Regions from separate parts of the Neobacillus sp. S1227 genome, predicted to be linked through region 1. Evidence: a T-box and tRNA genes for the amino acid it is inferred to sense, from the RefSeq annotation. Region 1 holds a T-box; the other holds one or more tRNA genes.
The links. A T-box is a leader RNA that pairs with one kind of tRNA and senses whether it is charged. The one in region 1 lies ahead of leuS (leucine--tRNA ligase), so its partner is inferred to be a tRNA-Leu.

Region 1 (8,545 bases):
GAAATGCTCGGTAAGTATGGCTATGGATTCATTAATGTTGGCGGCGACATGCGAATTTTTGGAACAATGCCCCGCCCGCTGAACATCGGGATTGAACATCCAATGAATCCATCCAATATGATTTCATCTATTCAGGTTCAAGAAGGGGCCCTCGCTACTTCTACTTCGGCAAAGCGAAAGTGGTTTGTAAATGGAGAATTAAAGCACCATTTAATTGATACAAGAACAGGTCATTCATCCGAGAGTTCCATTATTTCCGTCACTGTTACTGCCCCGACTGCTACAGAAGCGGATGTTTGGGCTAAAATCATTCTTTTAATTGGAGAAAAGGACGGACCGGGAAAGGTTTTGGAAAAAAAACTTGGAGCCGTTTTAATCAATCAAAACTGGGGCATTTGGAAAGGAGGAAATTTAACTGGAAATGGTTGAGTGGTACCTAATACGTACGACAGGAACTATTGCCTATGTTTTGCTTTATTTGTCTGTCATGATTGGTCTTTATACACAAGTACAGAAAAAACGAAAGCAAAAAATTGCTGTGCCTTTAATCTGGCATGAGTCATTATCGAACTGGTCTTTTATCCTTACTTTAGGACATGTCGTCATTACACTTATTGATAAGTATATGTCATTTCAGTGGTTCGAAGTGCTGATTCCATTTCAAACAGACTATCAGCCAATCCCAATGGCACTAGGCATACTTGCCCTCTACTTCTTGATTTTAACCATAGTAACATCAAAGGCCCGAAAAGCCATCGGCTATCAGGCTTTCCGGAAAGTACATGCTTTAAACCCGATTCTTTATATTTTTACAACCATACATGGACTTATGATGGGTTCAGATTTTCAAGGGGTTATTGTAGCAGCTATAAACCTTCTTCCATTTATGGTTTTTGGGATATTGCTATTAAAGGGTGATAAGGAATTGGGTGCATCAAACTTATAAAAAAAACAATTCCGAATTGGAATAACGGGTTTACTTTAGAGGTGCAATCATTTTAAACCACACGGCAAAACACACTTAAATTCACAATATGATTCACAGTGCGATTTTTATTGATTTATCACCATTTTAGAGAGTTTTAATTGATTATCATTTTCTAATTCACATAGTAAATCACAGGGTATAAAATAATTATTAGAGGGTGTGTGAATTTTAAACTACCCTCAATGCATCTAAATGGGGTTCACTTGATTTTTTTGAAACTTTAGAAGTCTTATCCTTAATTGAGTAACTAGTGATAATAAAATAAGCGAAGATTTTTCCGCTAAATGGAGAATAGGACTCATTCCAACGTAAATAAGGGAAGGTTCTTCGCTTAAACAAAGCAAAATCCCCAATATTGAAGTTTTTTGAGTTAATAGGGGAAATTTCTTCGCCTATTTAAGTTATTCTTAATCTTATTTACTAAATAAGGGAATTTTCTCCGCTTATCAAACTCTCTTTAGTGTCTGATGAACTTATACAACTTGCGGTTGCTTTAGTCAGACAAAGAAAATTTGAAAAAAGGCTTAGAGATATTTTCATCTCAAAACCTTATGGACTGTGCAATATACTGTGATTTGTGTTGTGAAAGGTTATGTGATTTGCTATGTGGTTAGGGTTGTGATTTACCGTTTTGCACCTCACAAGTAAACTTGTTAAAATTGGAATCAGTTATTCTGTTTCACCAGTCCACTCAAGCATACCGCCCACCATGTTGCGGACCTTGTAACCTTGCTCCTGCAGGTAATGGCAGACATTTCCGCTGCGGCCGCTGGATCGGCAGATGAAAATATATTCTTTGTCTTTGTCAAAATAATCAAGATGTGCCGGGATATCGCTCATTTTGATATGCTTGGCTCCTGGAATCATGCCCATCGCCACCTCATGATCTTCCCTGACATCGACCATTTCAGGCTTTTCTCCTGCTTCAAGCTTCTTTTTTAATTCTTCAGTTGTAATGGTTTTGATTTCTTCCATTTTATCCATTCCCTTCAAAAGAGGCTGCCCCAAGGACAGCCTCCTATAATATTAGTTAGCGACAATGTTTACAAGTTTTCCTGGAACAGTAATCACTTTGCGAACAGTTTTCCCTTCGATTTGTTCCTTAACTCGGTCATCATCCATTGCAATTCCTTCAAGTGCTTCTTTGCTTGCATCGGTCGGAACCAATAGCTTCGCTTTTACTTTGCCGTTGACCTGAATCACAATTTCAACTTCGTTATCCACTAGCTTCGCTTCATCATATGCAGGCCAAGCTTCATAGGAAATTGTATCAGAATGGCCTAATTTTTCCCAAAGCTCCTCAGCAATATGCGGTGCCACCGGTGAAAGAAGCTTAACGAAGCCTTCGATGAAATGCTTTGGAAGAACAGTTGCTTTATAAGCTTCATTAATGAATACCATCATCTGAGAAATGGCAGTATTGAAGCGCATTCCTTCGTAATCTTCAGTCACTTTCTTGACAGTTTGATGGTAGACTTTTTCCAGATTGGAAGCTTCTTCGTTAGGCTGAATTTTTGGATTCAATTCACCGTTTTCCTCCACCAGCAAACGCCAGATCCGGTCTAGGAATCGTCTGGAACCATCCAAGCCATTTGTAGACCAAGCGATTGAAGCATCAAGCGGTCCCATGAACATTTCGTATAGGCGAAGCGTATCTGCACCGTGAGTATTCACGATATCGTCCGGATTGACGACGTTGCCTTTTGATTTACTCATTTTTTCATTGTTTTCGCCAAGAATCATTCCTTGGTTAAACAACTTTTGGAACGGCTCTTTTGTTGGTACTACACCGATATCATACAAGAATTTATGCCAAAAGCGGGCATACAGCAAGTGAAGCACGGCATGCTCAGCACCGCCAACATAAATGTCAACTGGAAGCCATCGCTTTAATTTTTCCGGTGAAGCTAATGCTTCCTTATTGTTTGGATCGATATAGCGCAAGAAGTACCAGCAGCTTCCAGCCCATTGCGGCATGGTGTTGGTTTCACGGCGGCCCTTTTTGCCTGTGACAGGGTCAACTACATTTACCCAATCCTCAATATTGGCAAGCGGTGATTCACCTGTTCCGGACGGTCTGATCTCGGTTGTTTTTGGCAGCATTAATGGCAGTTCCTCTTCAGGTACGGCTGTCATGGTGCCGTCTTCCCATTGGATAATTGGAATTGGTTCACCCCAATAACGCTGACGGCTAAACAACCAGTCGCGAAGACGGAAGGTAACCTTTTTCGTGCCAATGCCTTTATCTTCAAGCCAAGAAATCATTTTATTAATCGCATCTGCTTTGTTCAAACCATTCAAGAAGTCGGAATTAACGTGTTCGCCATCTCCTGTATATGCTTCTTTTTCAACATCGCCACCTGCAACAACCTCTTTAATTGTCAGCTCGAATTTTTTCGCAAATTCATAGTCGCGCTCGTCGTGAGCAGGAACGGCCATAATTGCTCCAGTACCATAGCTGACTAATACATAGTCGGCAATCCAGATTGGCATTTTCTCACCATTAGTAGGATTAATGGCATAGGCTCCAGTGAATACCCCAGTCTTTTCCTTTGCAAGGTCCGTACGTTCTAGGTCGCTTTTTGATTTTACTTTATCTAAATAAGCGTCAACTGTAGCCCGCTGCTCCGCTGTTGTAATTTCATCTACCAAAGGATGCTCAGGGGCAAGCACAGCATATGTGGCACCAAATAGTGTATCAGGGCGGGTCGTAAATACAGTAAAGGTTTCATTGTGTCCATCGATTTGGAAAGTCACTTCCGCACCCTCGGAACGGCCAATCCAGTTTCGTTGCATTTCTTTTAAGCTTTCCGGCCAGTCTAGTTCTTCAAGATCTTCAAGGAGACGATCGGCATAGGCTGTAATTTTTAAAATCCACTGTCTCATTGGACGGCGTTCAACCGGATGCCCGCCGCGTTCACTTTTTCCATCAATCACTTCTTCGTTAGCTAAAACCGTTCCAAGCGCTGGACACCAGTTGACCGGTACTTCATCAACATAGGCAAGGCCTTTTTCCCATAGCTTTAAGAAAATCCATTGTGTCCATTTATAATACTCAGGGTCTGTTGTGTTGACTTCACGGTCCCAGTCGTATGAGAAACCAAGCGACTTAATTTGTCTGCGGAATGTGTCAATGTTTTTCGCGGTAAATTCAGCCGGGTCATTGCCTGTATCTAGAGCGTATTGCTCAGCAGGCAGCCCGAATGCATCCCAGCCCATTGGGTGAAGCACATTGTAACCCTGCATCCGCTTCAGACGCGAAAGAATATCTGTTGCAGTATATCCTTCAGGGTGCCCCACATGCAGTCCTGCCCCTGAAGGATACGGGAACATATCTAAAGCGTAGAATTTCCGTTTGCCCGGATCTTCGCTTGTTTTAAATGTTTTTTCTTCTTCCCACTTCTTTTGCCATTTCTTTTCGATTTGTTGATGATCGAAACTCATATCAGTAATCCTCCTTAAAAAATAAAAAAACTCTCATCCCCAACAGGGACGAGAGGATTGTATGTATCTTCCCGCGGTACCACCCACATTAGTGCCATGCACTCGCTTCATTAATCCTTAACGCGGAATACGGCAAACATTACTTTTTGTTCATGCCTGCAACTCCCAGGCGAGTTCATGATCCTCCCGGTTGACTTGCACCTGCCGTCAACTCTCTATTCTTCGGGTCTAAAATCACTACTACTCCTGATCACTGTTATTACAATATAAACATAACGTAATTGTATTAAATTTTCTAACAGTATGCAAGTAAACTTGAGCCTATTTTCATGGTTGACAGGGAAACCTTATTTTAAACATTAAAACCACAGTCAATCGGCTGTGGTTGAGGATAGTAATTATAGAGCTTTTGCCGTTACCTGTTCTCGAGCTTTCAAATGGCGGTCATATACCAGCGTTGTAATGATTGCAATGAAAAATAATCCGATTAAGATTGTGAATAAAGCAGACATGCTGTACAAATCGACAATGATGCCGCCAAGGAGCGGGCCAATCATTCTCCCGCCGGTCGCCGTGCTGTTCACAATACCTTGATAAAATCCTTCCCGGCCCTTAGGAGCCAAAGCGAACGCCAAGGTTGGCACTGCCGGCCAGACGAACATTTCCCCAATTGTTAATATAATCATCGCAGTCAGAAACCCGGTGAATGCCCCCGCATTTCCAGCTACTATAAAAGAAACGATAAAAATAGTAATTCCGATCAGGATTTGTACTTTAAGTGATGCAGTTAGATGTTTTAAAATACCATTTAAAACAGGCTGCCCCAATACAATTAATGCCCCGTTTATTGTCCATAACAAGCTATATTGTGTGAGGGAAATGTTGATTTCCTGCGTATAGGAAGCAATTGTTGTGGTCCACTGGACATATGCAACCCAGCATAGTAAATATCCCGCACTAATTATAAGTAAAGCTTGCAGATTAGCTTTGCTATTTTCGGTTGGAGCAGTTTTGATGTTTGTTTCTCGCTTGGCTCTGTCAATCACCATTCCTTTATAGCCGAATAAGGCAATCAGCAAAAATATTACATACATAACGGTATTTGCCAGGAAGATAAGTTGAAAAGAATAATCGGCAACAATCCCACCTAGAGCAGTACCGACAGCAACCCCGAGGTTTTGAGCAACATAAAGCGCATTAAACGATTTTCGTCCGCCCTCTCTCCAAACCAAACCTGCCATAGCATACATAGAAGGAAAAATAATGCCTGTTCCAAATCCAACAATAGTTAAAAAGACAACGTAGTATGGCCAGCTATGCCAGATGGTTAGTGCCACCAAGGCTAGAAGTGAAATTCCGATTCCCAAAAGAATCGATTTGTAGCCGCCTAATTTATCATATAAATTTCCACCAAACAAATTTCCAATTACGGTGGCGCCTGCATTTAACATCAGGACGATTCCTGCAACCGAAAGGGACTTACCTAAATAATCGTGAATATAAATTGTATTTAAAGGCCATAAAAAAGAAGAGCCTATTACATTCACTGCCATCCCAATGATTAAAAGCCATAAGGCACGTGGCATGAAAAACGCTCCTTTGATAAAAAATATTTAAAATATCCTTGGTAATTTTAGCCCTTTTTCAGAAGAAGCGCAATCATTTTTGATTACCATTTTTCGCATGGAAGAGATTATGAAAAATCTGATTCGTTGAGGGTTTTGTAAATGGAAAAAATCCCTCAACAAAACGTTGAGAGATTTTATTAGAAATAAGATTAACTTTTTTCCTGGTGGAATTTCGATTTTACAGGTTGGCCGCCCGTTTGTTCATACTTCTTTTTAGCTTGTTTAATGATGTCTGCATCTTGTCCAAACTCAATGTCCTGATTATTAATTCCATTCCGCGTTTTTTGTTCAGGGTTTTGCTGTTTTGAACGTTTTTTCAAAACTGTTCTCCTCCTCGGGTCCCTTGTAAAATCAAACTATTTTGCAGCTGCTGAACCTGCAGTCTCATTCTGTGCAGCTGTTCCCGCTGTTGCCCATTAGCGCTATGAGCCATCGTGCAGATATCCTGATACGTCTGCTCAAGATTTTGCAGCGCCGTGGTATAATCATTATCATTGTAATGCTCTTGAAGACCGCTTTGCTTATACTGCTGCTCGGCGAAGCGAAGACAATCCTCCACCTGCTGCGTTAGGTTTTCCATTGATTCGCGAGTAGCCATGTAAGAACCCCCTTCTTGATATGGCCCGACCTAAAATCATTCAATTGAAGCACACAGCTTCATTTCTTATTTTGTTCCCCATTCTTTTTCCTATTACACGATTGAATTGATAAATCCTGGCAGTGATAAATACTGTTGGATAAGGAATTCCTTCATGATAAAATTGAATTTATGCAATTAATAATAAAGGAGTTTTTCCTGAATGTTTCAGACAAAACCTTTTCCATATGCAATTGATGATAAGCGTTACCATACATGGAATTACCACCTGCGTCAGCAATTTGGTCATAAGGTGTTTAAAGTAGCCTTAGACGGTGGCTTTGACTGCCCGAATCGTGACGGTACTGTTGCCCATGGCGGCTGTACGTTTTGCAGTGCCGCAGGATCTGGCGATTTTGCCGGAAACCGGATCGAAAGCTTGGAGAAACAATTCAACGATATAAAAACAAAAATGCACACGAAATGGAAAGACGGCAAATATATGGCCTATTTCCAAGCATTCACCAACACCCATGCTCCCGTCGAGGTCCTTCGTGAAAAATACGAAACTGTCCTTAAGCAGGAAGGAGTGGTAGGTTTGTCGATTGCCACCCGGCCTGATTGCCTTCCTGATGATGTTGTGGAATATTTGGCCGAACTAAATGAAAGAACATATCTATGGGTTGAGCTTGGACTGCAAACAGTTCATGAACGAACTGCTGGGCTAATCAATCGTGCCCATGATTTTCAGTGTTATGTCGATGGTGTGATGAAATTAAGAAAGCACGGTATTAATATTTGCACCCATATTATTAACGGACTCCCGCTTGAAACCTATGATATGATGATGGAAACTGCGCGTGAAGCCGCGAAGCTGGATGTGCAGGGAATTAAGATCCACCTTCTGCATCTGTTAAAAGGAACACCAATGATAAAGCAATACGAAAAAGGAATGCTCGAATTTTTATCAAAGGAAGACTATGTAAACTTAGTATGTGACCAATTGGAAATTTTACCGCCGGAAATGATTGTTCACCGAATTACCGGTGATGGACCGATTAATTTAATGGTTGGACCGATGTGGAGCGTTAATAAGTGGGAAGTCTTAAACAGTATTGATGCAGAATTAAAAAGACGGGACAGTTGGCAAGGTAAGTTTTTTCAAGAGGAGTTTGTTGACCGATGAAACTGGAAAGAATTCTTCCCTATGCCAGAAAGCTACTTCAAAAAGCGGTTAGCCCAGGTGATATAGTTGTGGATGCCACATTAGGGAATGGGCATGATACTGTATTTCTCGCTGACCTGGTTGGAGAAAGCGGCCATGTTTTTGGTTTTGATATTCAGGAACAAGCAGTACAGGCTGCTCAAGAACGTCTTAAACAACATGGGCTGTCAGAAAGGGCCTCTCTTTTTCACGCTGGTCATGAAAAAACCGCCGAGCTTATATCAGCGGCTTATCACGGTAAGATTACGGGTGCCGTTTTTAACCTTGGCTATTTACCTGGCAGCGACAAAACGATTGTCACTCAGCCTGAGACAACCATCACTGCAATTGAACAATTGCTTGAATTGATGGCTCCTGAAGGAATCATCGTTGTTGTTATTTACCATGGTCATGAAGGAGGCGCGATTGAGCGCGATGCCCTTTTAGAATACTGCCGCAGCCTGGACCAAAATTTAGCCCATGTCCTTCAATATCAATTCATCAATCAAAAAAACAATCCTCCATTTATTGTGGCGATTGAAAAAAAATAAACCAGGCCTGTGCCTGGTTTTTTTGTTATTACATTTTCAAAAGCAGCCGAGTCACAAATGATGGCAACGCTTTTTGCAAAGAACGGTACATTAGTCCATTAAAATAAAAGAAATAGCTAGTCCAGCCACCTGCTTTGATGACTTTTTTGGCAA
Region 2 (8,545 bases), 1.7 Mb from region 1:
CCCAAAGAACCTCTTGCAATATATAAGAAAGAAAGTACCATTGATTTCTCTGTTCTTGTCATCAAAACGATGTTGCTGACCTTGTTGATGCGGAAGTACAAGTTTCTATTATACTTATTATCTGGATGTTCCTCTTTTCCTACACCTATCAGATTTATAATTTACGATTTTACCAAATTATAAGCCATACAATTGGTGGATAATTCATCCCTTCCAACTGACAACACAAGTTTTTGGATATATATTCCTCCCTTTCGTATTATTGGATTGTTTATGACGGGAATATTGGTTTCATGTCATAATTGATTGTTTTCCGAAATTTTGTTCATCAAACTAAAAAGAAATGTAATGCTATCGTTCTGTAAATTAAATACCATCCAATGATAGAGTAATATAAAGCAAAAATTCAGGAGGTAGCACACATGAAAAAAACATATATAAAAACATTAATTGTAGCTTGTGTAGCTACAAGTTCTTTCATAGGAATAAGTAAAAGTGCAGAGGCTATTACCGATGATCGCGCTGTAACAGAAAATATACCTGTAAGCCTTGAGCAAAAATATGGTGGTATTACCGAGAATGATCAGCAAGACAATACTAGCAATTACAATCAAATAAATACAGAAGAGATCATGCAAAAGCCAGAGAAGACAAAAGAAATAGCCCTTCACTCCACAAAACCCGAGATGGAAATCTCTAAGCAATTGCCTGAGAAAGTACCGGCATCACCAGCTATTTCCATTTCAAATAATGAAAAAGACTTATTTGCCAGATTAGTAGAGGCTGAAGCAAAAGGTGAACCCTATCAAGGAAAAGTAGCCGTTGCGACCGTTGTATTAAATCGCGTGGAATCACCACGTTTTCCGAAAACGGTGACAGGCGTTATTAATCAAGTAGTTGGACATGCCTATGCCTTTTCACCTGTTCAAAATGGCGAGATTAGGAAGCCTGCTTCAGATGATTCCATACGTGCAGTAGAAGAGGCATTGACAAGAAAAGATCGGTTAAATGATTGCATTTATTTTTATAACCCTGCCATTGCCACAGATAATTGGATTCGTACACGTCCAGTCGTCATGACAATTGGACATCATGTATTCGCCAAATAATATAAAATTGTTAGTCGTGAATCCACCTAATCGGTAAACTCTTTTTGGTGGATTTTTCACATCATAATACCTTTTCTATCCCCGCCATTTATTAAGGGAAGTTAACAGTCTTTTTACAAATTGATTAACCTCCCTATTTTCGACAAATTTTAAAAATTTGCCTGCTATAATGACATTGAAGAGAATTGAAACCAAAGCCCGAATTAAAGGAGTAGGAATCATGGCAGAGATTTTAGTTGGATTAGGTACATATCTATCAGTTTTTCTTGCGCTAGGTTGGCTTATTTCAATCGCTTTTAACCTATTTATAAAATAACATCGGGCTATTACAGTATTATTTTCACCATTTACTTTTTTATTATGTTTAATAGAGGTGAAATGAATGACGGAAATGTATTCACCTAGTGATGTACAAAAAAAGCTTGGAATAGATGCCAGTACATTAAGGAAGTACGCCGCACTCCTCGAAGGTCATGGGTACCGTGTTCACCGGAACAATCGAGGGCATAGAGTCTATTTTGAAAAGGATGTTCATTCATTCCGCAAATTAATGGAATGCAGTAAGCAAGAGGGTATGACGATGGAACAGTCTGCTGAGGCGGTATTGAAATGGGCTTCTGAAGAAAATAGCACAGACTCTACTACGGAAATTGAACCCGTACAGAATACTAACGACCAAGTTGTCGAGAACAATTGTAACAATGAAGAAGTTGTCGTGCACAATTGTAACCATGAAGAATTAATGGAACGAATTGAACAAAAAGAAGTTTCTGAAGAAAAAATCTTGGAAACTAGTACCGAAACAGCCTCCCTTCATTATACTAGTAACCAAGTTGTGGAGCACAATTGCAATCATGAAGAATTATTGGAAAAAATTGAACATTTAGAGCAAATAAACTTGGATTTAATTAAGCTTTTGAAGGAAAAGGCTGTACGGGAAGCTTTTCAAGAAGAAAAAATTAATCAAATATTAAAGCATGTAGAACGGTTAGACCAACTAGAAGCTGAACGAATTAGAGGCATAAAAGAAGAAACGAAATTGCAAATTGCGGCTGCCAATCATAAGAAATGGTGGAATTGGTTCACATTCAAAAAAAGCTAAACCCAACTGATGGCGGGTTTAGCTTTTTAAATTATGTCCGTATGTAATAGCCCACACAATTTCACTAATTATGGCTGCTGCGTTCCCGCCCTGACCCTTTCTTAGTGTCCTTGTTGGACTATGACTCCGCAGGTAGGATTCGAACCTACGACCGATCGGTTAACAGCCGATAGCTCTACCACTGAGCTACTGCGGAATAATCTTTCTGGTGCGGGTGAAGGGAGTCGAACCCCCACGCCCGAAGGCGCCAGATCCTAAGTCTGGTGCGTCTGCCAATTCCGCCACACCCGCAATATTTTGAATGGTGCCGGCTAGAGGACTTGAACCCCCAACCTACTGATTACAAGTCAGTTGCTCTACCAATTGAGCTAAACCGGCATATTTTTTAATGGCAGAGAAGAAGGGATTTGAACCCTCGCGCCGGTTACCCGACCTACACCCTTAGCAGGGGCGCCTCTTCAGCCTCTTGAGTACTTCTCTGTAGTAATAACTTACAAAACAAATATATCATCTTTTAAAATTGGAATCTATCTGTAAATTTTGGTAAACAAAAACAACTTGCTACCCTGCTATGAAGACATTTCTCCAGTAAGATTCATTCTGGGTGTCCCCGTGGACCTTTCTTGAGGAGACTTTTCTAGTAAAATTCATTTGCTTATCCTCATGGGCCTTTCATGAGGACACTTCTCCAGTAAGATTCCCTCGAGTTGTCCTCATCGCCCTCTTCATGAGGACATATCTCGAGCTAAAATCACCTATGTTATCCTCATGGGCCTTTCATGAGGACACTTCTCCAGTAAGATTCCCTCGAGTTGTCCTCATCGCCCTCTTCATGAGGACATATCTCGAGCTAAAATCACCTATGTTGTCCTCATGGACCTTTCATGAGGATACTCCTCCAGTAAGATTCCCTCGAGTTGTCCTCATCGCCCTCTTCATGAGGACATATCTCGAGCAAAAATCACCTATGTTGTCCTCATGGGCCTTTCATGAGGACACTTCTCCAGCAAAATTTACTCAGGGTGTCCTCATAGCCCTTTCATGAGGACACTTTTCCAGTAGATTTCACTCGTGTTGTCCTCATGGACCTCTTCATAAGGACATTTCTCCAGCTAAAATCACCTATGTTGTCCTCGTGGACCTTTCATGAGGGCACTTTTCTAGTAAGATTCACTTGAGCTGTCTTCATGGAGCTCTTCATGAGGACATTTCTCCAGCTAAAATCACCCATATTGTCCTCATAGCCTTTTCATGAGGACGCTTCTTCAGTAAGATTCACGCGGTTTGTCCTCATGGCCGTCTTCATGAGGACATTTCTCAAAAACACGCGGTTTGTCCTCTTAGCCCTTTCATAAGGACAATTTTCCAAAAAGATTCACCCGGGCTTCCCTCATGACTCCCCTAAAACGAAATTCCGTAAAATTATTTTAAAATCGATAAAAAATGTTCTTTTACAAGCGGAATGACCTTTTCGGGAGACTGAACATGAATAAAATGCCCCGTTTCTGGAATGATATGTACTGCTGCGTGCGGGAATTGCTGGTCACGGGTTTGATAAGCAAAATCAGTTGAAATGTATGGATCATTTTCACCCCAAAGAATCGTAACTGGCGTTCTTATAGCAGAAAGATTCAGATATGGTTCTGTTAGTTGTTGATTGGCAGAGCGATATAATTCTAAAATTACGTTCCTTTTCTCAGCCGCTTCAAAAATCGCAAAGAAGTCTTCCAATATCTCCTCTTCTACAGACGGAATCTCCTTTTTCATTCCTGCCATCCATGATTCCTTATTCGCCATTGCTTCCATTACTTTTTCACCATAACCAGGCGTTCTCCATTTTTGGGCAAGTGGATGCCACGTATATCCAGGCAGCAAAACTGTATCAGTAATAATCAAGCTTTCCACTTTATCCGGATTGTCACACGCCCATCTTAAACCGATCATTCCACCCCAGTCATGGACAGCAAGATGGATTTTTTCTAATTCTAGTGCTTCCATGAAATCATTGATAAAAGTAACATAGTTTTCCCAAGTAGACGCGTATGAAAAACGGTCACTCTGTCCAAATCCCGGAAGGTCTGGTGCAATCGCCCGAAATCCTAATGCAGCAATTTCAGGGATGACGTGTTTCCAGAGCATGCTGGATTCTGGAACGCCGTGAATAAGCAAAACGGGCGGGGCAGTTTTGGCACCTTCATCCATATAGGAAATCTTTTGATCATTTATGATTAGTGTTTTTTTCGTAATCATTCTGTACCTCCCATTTTTTCTAATGCAGGGTGTTTTACATTCTCACAGTAATTCGACAAAAAAAGTTATAATCCTTTCTTTTCCATTAAAAAGAGAAGGATGCCTCGATTTTATGAGACATCCTTCTTTCCAATGATATAAACGGTCTCTTCCCAGTCGTGCTGTTCTTCAGCGATCTGTGATTACAAAATTCTATTTCCCACAACATTTTTTATATTTTTTCCCGCTTCCACAAGGGCAGGGATCGTTTCGGCCTACCTTCGTTTCGGTCCGAATAGGTGCGGGTTTAACTAATGCTCCTTGACTCTTAGTATTTCTATAGTCCATTTCTCTTTTAAGAGCGACTTCTCTCCATAAATCTAGGTCAGGATGGTGCTCCCCCAAAATAGAATAGTAACTATAAACCGTCTGCTCAATATCAACTAAGTTTGATGTATACTCGTTTTTCATATGGCGGCTAATTTCAGGCAGTGCCTCTCTAGAAAAGTGATGACATAGGGCTTCAATAAGGATGTCTTGATCACCAATTTCTTCAGCCGCATCATAAGCCTCACGTAAAACCTGAATGGCGAAGTCTGTTTTAATATTTTCAACAACAGAAGCTGCAAAGATAATCGAATCCTCTCTATATAAATATGGTGCAACTTCCTTCACTACATCATCCGATTGAAACTGAATTAACGCAGCTGCCACCTCTTCCAGCAAAACATCCTCATCACGTCCTAACAAGCCTGCCAGCATAGGTATATATTTTTCTAACTTTAGCAAGCCAATCATATAAATCGCCAAAATCCCATGAAAGGAAATCCATTGTTCTTCCAACTCCTCGCGAAGAATAATGCCGATTTCCTCTTCTGTCACCCAGCCATTTTTCACGATGCTGGACGCTAGTATTTTGCCCTTTATGTATAATTCGTTCTGATATGGGCCTGTGTGGTCAAGATCGTTTAATATTTTTCCGTATTCCATATAAACTTCTTCTTCTGTCCCATTTGCAGTTAGTTCATAAATAGACCACATATCCTTGGGAAGATATTTTTCCAGGGATTCCCTATATTTAAGAGCAAGTTCCGGTTCAAGCTTCAACAGAAGGTTTATTGCTAAATGGACCTTGGACTTGTCCATGCTGGGAATATTTTCAATCAAGACCTTGAGTGCCTCTTCATTAATCGTCTGATTATCTACATAGATGAGAATATAAGATTGCTTTTCCTTGTTTTTAAAAGCTTCTTTCAGTAATTCTACTGTCCACTCTTCAGGGACCAATGGATAATCGTGCAGTGCATGAAGGACTATGTCCTGAATCAAGATATCTTGACTAATTAAATGTGGTTTAATTTTTTCTAAAAATGTCATGTTATACTCCTTCTGAGTTTGTGATTTTATAATGACTTGAAAAATGTGTTCCTAATTGAAAATTACGCAAAACTTTTACCATTTAAATAATAATCTGACTCAGAAAAGACACTAAAAGCAATTTCTATATCTTCAATTCCCAGACTATGTATATGTTTAGTTGTAATGGCTGCAAATTCATCTTGAACTTTTTGTCCTCGATCGAACCATTTTACTTCAATAAACGGAAACCCTATCACTTCTTCTCCATTATATACAAAAATCGAATCCACAATTTCAAAAGTGAAATTATCAGTTTCACACTGGCAGAGCATAGCCAATTCCTTTACCAAAGGTGTACTAATTTTTTTTACTTGCTCTACACTTACTCCTTTAAAAATTAATTGCGGCACGTTTTAATCCCTCCGTATAAATATTCTAGCCTCCATTAAACGGGCTAATCTTTCCGATATTTTACCATAATTAATCCTGGATGAACCTAGCAGATTATTTCTAAACGCTCCTTCCGTCTTTCACTCTGCCATGCGCTCACGAATAAGATAAGTCAAAAAGGGCTGAGAGTAATGCCAATAATATTACCCGTAGAAATTAAACCGTTTATCATTAAGAGCGGTCCCAAAAAGGAAGTCATTTATCCACAAGTAGTTAACCATCGAAACCAACGGCTGGAACGATACATCAATCAGGCGATTGTTCAACAAACCCAAAAACTGATTGATAAGCAGATTGCGGATATGCCTTCCACTGTCAGTGAAATACTCGGAACCTTTGAAATAAAAAATAACCAGCGTAATGTATTGAGCTTAAGCCTCTCAAATTATACGTATCATGAACATGCAGCCCATGGAATGACCTATATCAAATCGTTAACTTTCGACCTTCAAAAAGAAACGCTGGTGCAACTCAAGGACCTGTTCAAACCTGGAAGTGAGTATATCAAAAGGCTCACTACCCTTATTCAAGGGCAAATCAAAAAACGTGATATTTTCCTTCTAAGCGATTTCACCAGCATAAAGCCTGATCAGGATTTTTACATTGCTGATAAAACGCTCGTCATCTATTTCCAGCTCTATGACCTAACTCCATATGCCTTCGGATTTCCAATGTTTCCAATATCGGTATACGAGTTGATGGATATTATTGATGAGAGCGGCCCTCTTGGTCGAATGGCAGAAAATAATTGATACCCATAATTAAATATAGCAAAGCTGCCGATTACAGTCGAAGCATCCGGAATCGGCCAGTGCCGAAACAACTCCTGATATGTTTTTAACAACAATAATCATAAGGATGCAGCGGGGGATCGGCAGGAAAAATCCACTTTGGCTGAAACTGTTTATCCCTCCAATGCCATGCCCCTAATGCTGCAGCGCAAGCATCAATGGAATGACTTTCATTTTCTATTAATACCGGCAAATCATTCAATTTCTGCTCCTTAAACCATTTTCTTATGAATGTCCTTGCAGGTAAATCTTGCTTATAGCTCAAAACATACTCAAGATTACTCCGAAAAATTCTTGAACCGATAACGGCACCCGGGTGCACTTCCACCATCGAAATAAGATTCTCGGTTTTCAAATTTCCGATTTCCCTGCTGAGCTTAATCCCTCTTAAAGTAAGATAAACCATCCGATTAAACGTAGGCGGCATAATGGACCCGGATTTCATCCCTAAGGACACAATGTATTGCCGTAGTGCCTTATCACCCGGCCGGTCCCCGCCGCCATCCTGATAGGATAAAGGTGCGTCGATTCCGATCACCACTTCATCATTCTGACTTTGAAGTGTAACTTCATTTAATATTTCCAGGTCACTAATATTACTCAAATGTTTGATAAATTTTAACGCACCTGCTTGTTTTTCAAATACAGCCAAGACAGTTTCTTTATAATTGCTCGGTCCAGCTAAATCAATCCCAATGATTTTCATTGCTCCATCACTTTCTATAAAAATAATTTGGAAAATCCTCTCACAAGTTATATGACATAAAGTTTAAATTCATTTAAAATCCTTAATAATAATTATTTAACGGGGTAAATCACCATACTTTTATAAAGCAGCGATTGTTTTTCAAGAAATAAAAAAGTTTAGAAAGGAGACTTTTTATGATACAACAAACTGTTGAGCTTAATAATAAGGATGTTCTAGGCCTAAAACCTATTACTCAATTAGTTCAGGAAGCTTCACGATTTCACTCCGAAATTTCTCTTACTCTGAAAGGCAGAAAAGTAAATTTGAAGTCATTGCTTGGTGTAACGACACTCATGTTAGGAAACCAACAAAAAGTAACTATTGAAACCTCTGGTCAAGATGAAAAGGAAGCGTTGGAACATTTATTGAAAAAGCTACAATCGTTTAGCTGACACATGGGAACGATTCTTCTTCCCCCGTGCTTCTGCTTCAACTCCCGCTTTTAAAATCAAAAAGACAACCTTAATGGTCGTCTTTTTGTTTAGTTAGTTCCAGTTAACCAATCTCATTGTCCAGTGGTTACGTTATGCTTTTCTCCAAACTTTATCGGCTTAGAGAACGATAGACTTTGAGGTAAAGTTATTGATGCTAAGCTGGCTAGAAGCGCAAGTATACCCGCAGCGCTGAACGAAAATAAATGCGTTCCAAACACTTCGTACCCCCATCCGCCTAGGAAAGAACCTATTGCTGCTCCAATTTGATGCCCTACAAAAAATGCTAACCCATTTAAAATTCCTAGTAACCTTACTCCATATAA

Region 2: it encodes a tRNA-Leu, which carries the amino acid that the T-box ahead of leuS (leucine--tRNA ligase) is inferred to sense. The anticodon was not compared.

What each region holds. Positions count from the first base shown of each region.
Region 1 covers NZ_AP038276.1:4,645,137-4,653,681, forward strand. Annotated here, with positions in the region: gene ACZ5AE_RS23320 (FAD:protein FMN transferase) at 1-429, shown strand, start outside; gene ACZ5AE_RS23325 (ferric reductase-like transmembrane domain-containing protein) at 422-946, shown strand; gene ACZ5AE_RS23330 (rhodanese-like domain-containing protein) at 1,658-1,963, opposite strand; gene leuS (leucine--tRNA ligase) at 2,015-4,432, opposite strand; T-box leader at 4,474-4,695, opposite strand; gene ACZ5AE_RS23340 (MDR family MFS transporter) at 4,831-6,018, opposite strand; gene ACZ5AE_RS23345 (glycogen biosynthesis protein GlgD) at 6,210-6,380, opposite strand; gene ACZ5AE_RS23350 (YtzC family protein) at 6,377-6,658, opposite strand; gene mnmL (tRNA modification radical SAM protein MnmL/YtqA) at 6,861-7,823, shown strand; gene mnmM (tRNA 5-(aminomethyl)-2-thiouridylate-methyltransferase MnmM) at 7,820-8,392, shown strand; gene ACZ5AE_RS23365 (tetraprenyl-beta-curcumene synthase family protein) at 8,421-8,545, opposite strand, start outside.
Region 2 covers NZ_AP038276.1:2,971,440-2,979,984, forward strand. Annotated here, with positions in the region: gene ACZ5AE_RS15010 (cell wall hydrolase) at 423-1,109, shown strand; gene ACZ5AE_RS15015 (MerR family transcriptional regulator) at 1,492-2,211, shown strand; tRNA gene ACZ5AE_RS15020 (tRNA-Asn) at 2,336-2,407, opposite strand; tRNA gene ACZ5AE_RS15025 (tRNA-Leu) at 2,418-2,502, opposite strand; tRNA gene ACZ5AE_RS15030 (tRNA-Thr) at 2,514-2,589, opposite strand; tRNA gene ACZ5AE_RS15035 (tRNA-Ser) at 2,601-2,691, opposite strand; gene ACZ5AE_RS15040 (alpha/beta fold hydrolase) at 3,634-4,461, opposite strand; gene ACZ5AE_RS15045 (SEC-C metal-binding domain-containing protein) at 4,654-5,817, opposite strand; gene ACZ5AE_RS15050 (DUF1904 family protein) at 5,880-6,209, opposite strand; gene ACZ5AE_RS15055 (DUF3298 and DUF4163 domain-containing protein) at 6,381-7,001, shown strand; gene ACZ5AE_RS15060 (DUF429 domain-containing protein) at 7,087-7,746, opposite strand; gene ACZ5AE_RS15065 (HPr family phosphocarrier protein) at 7,923-8,180, shown strand; gene ACZ5AE_RS15070 (MFS transporter) at 8,294-8,545, opposite strand, start outside.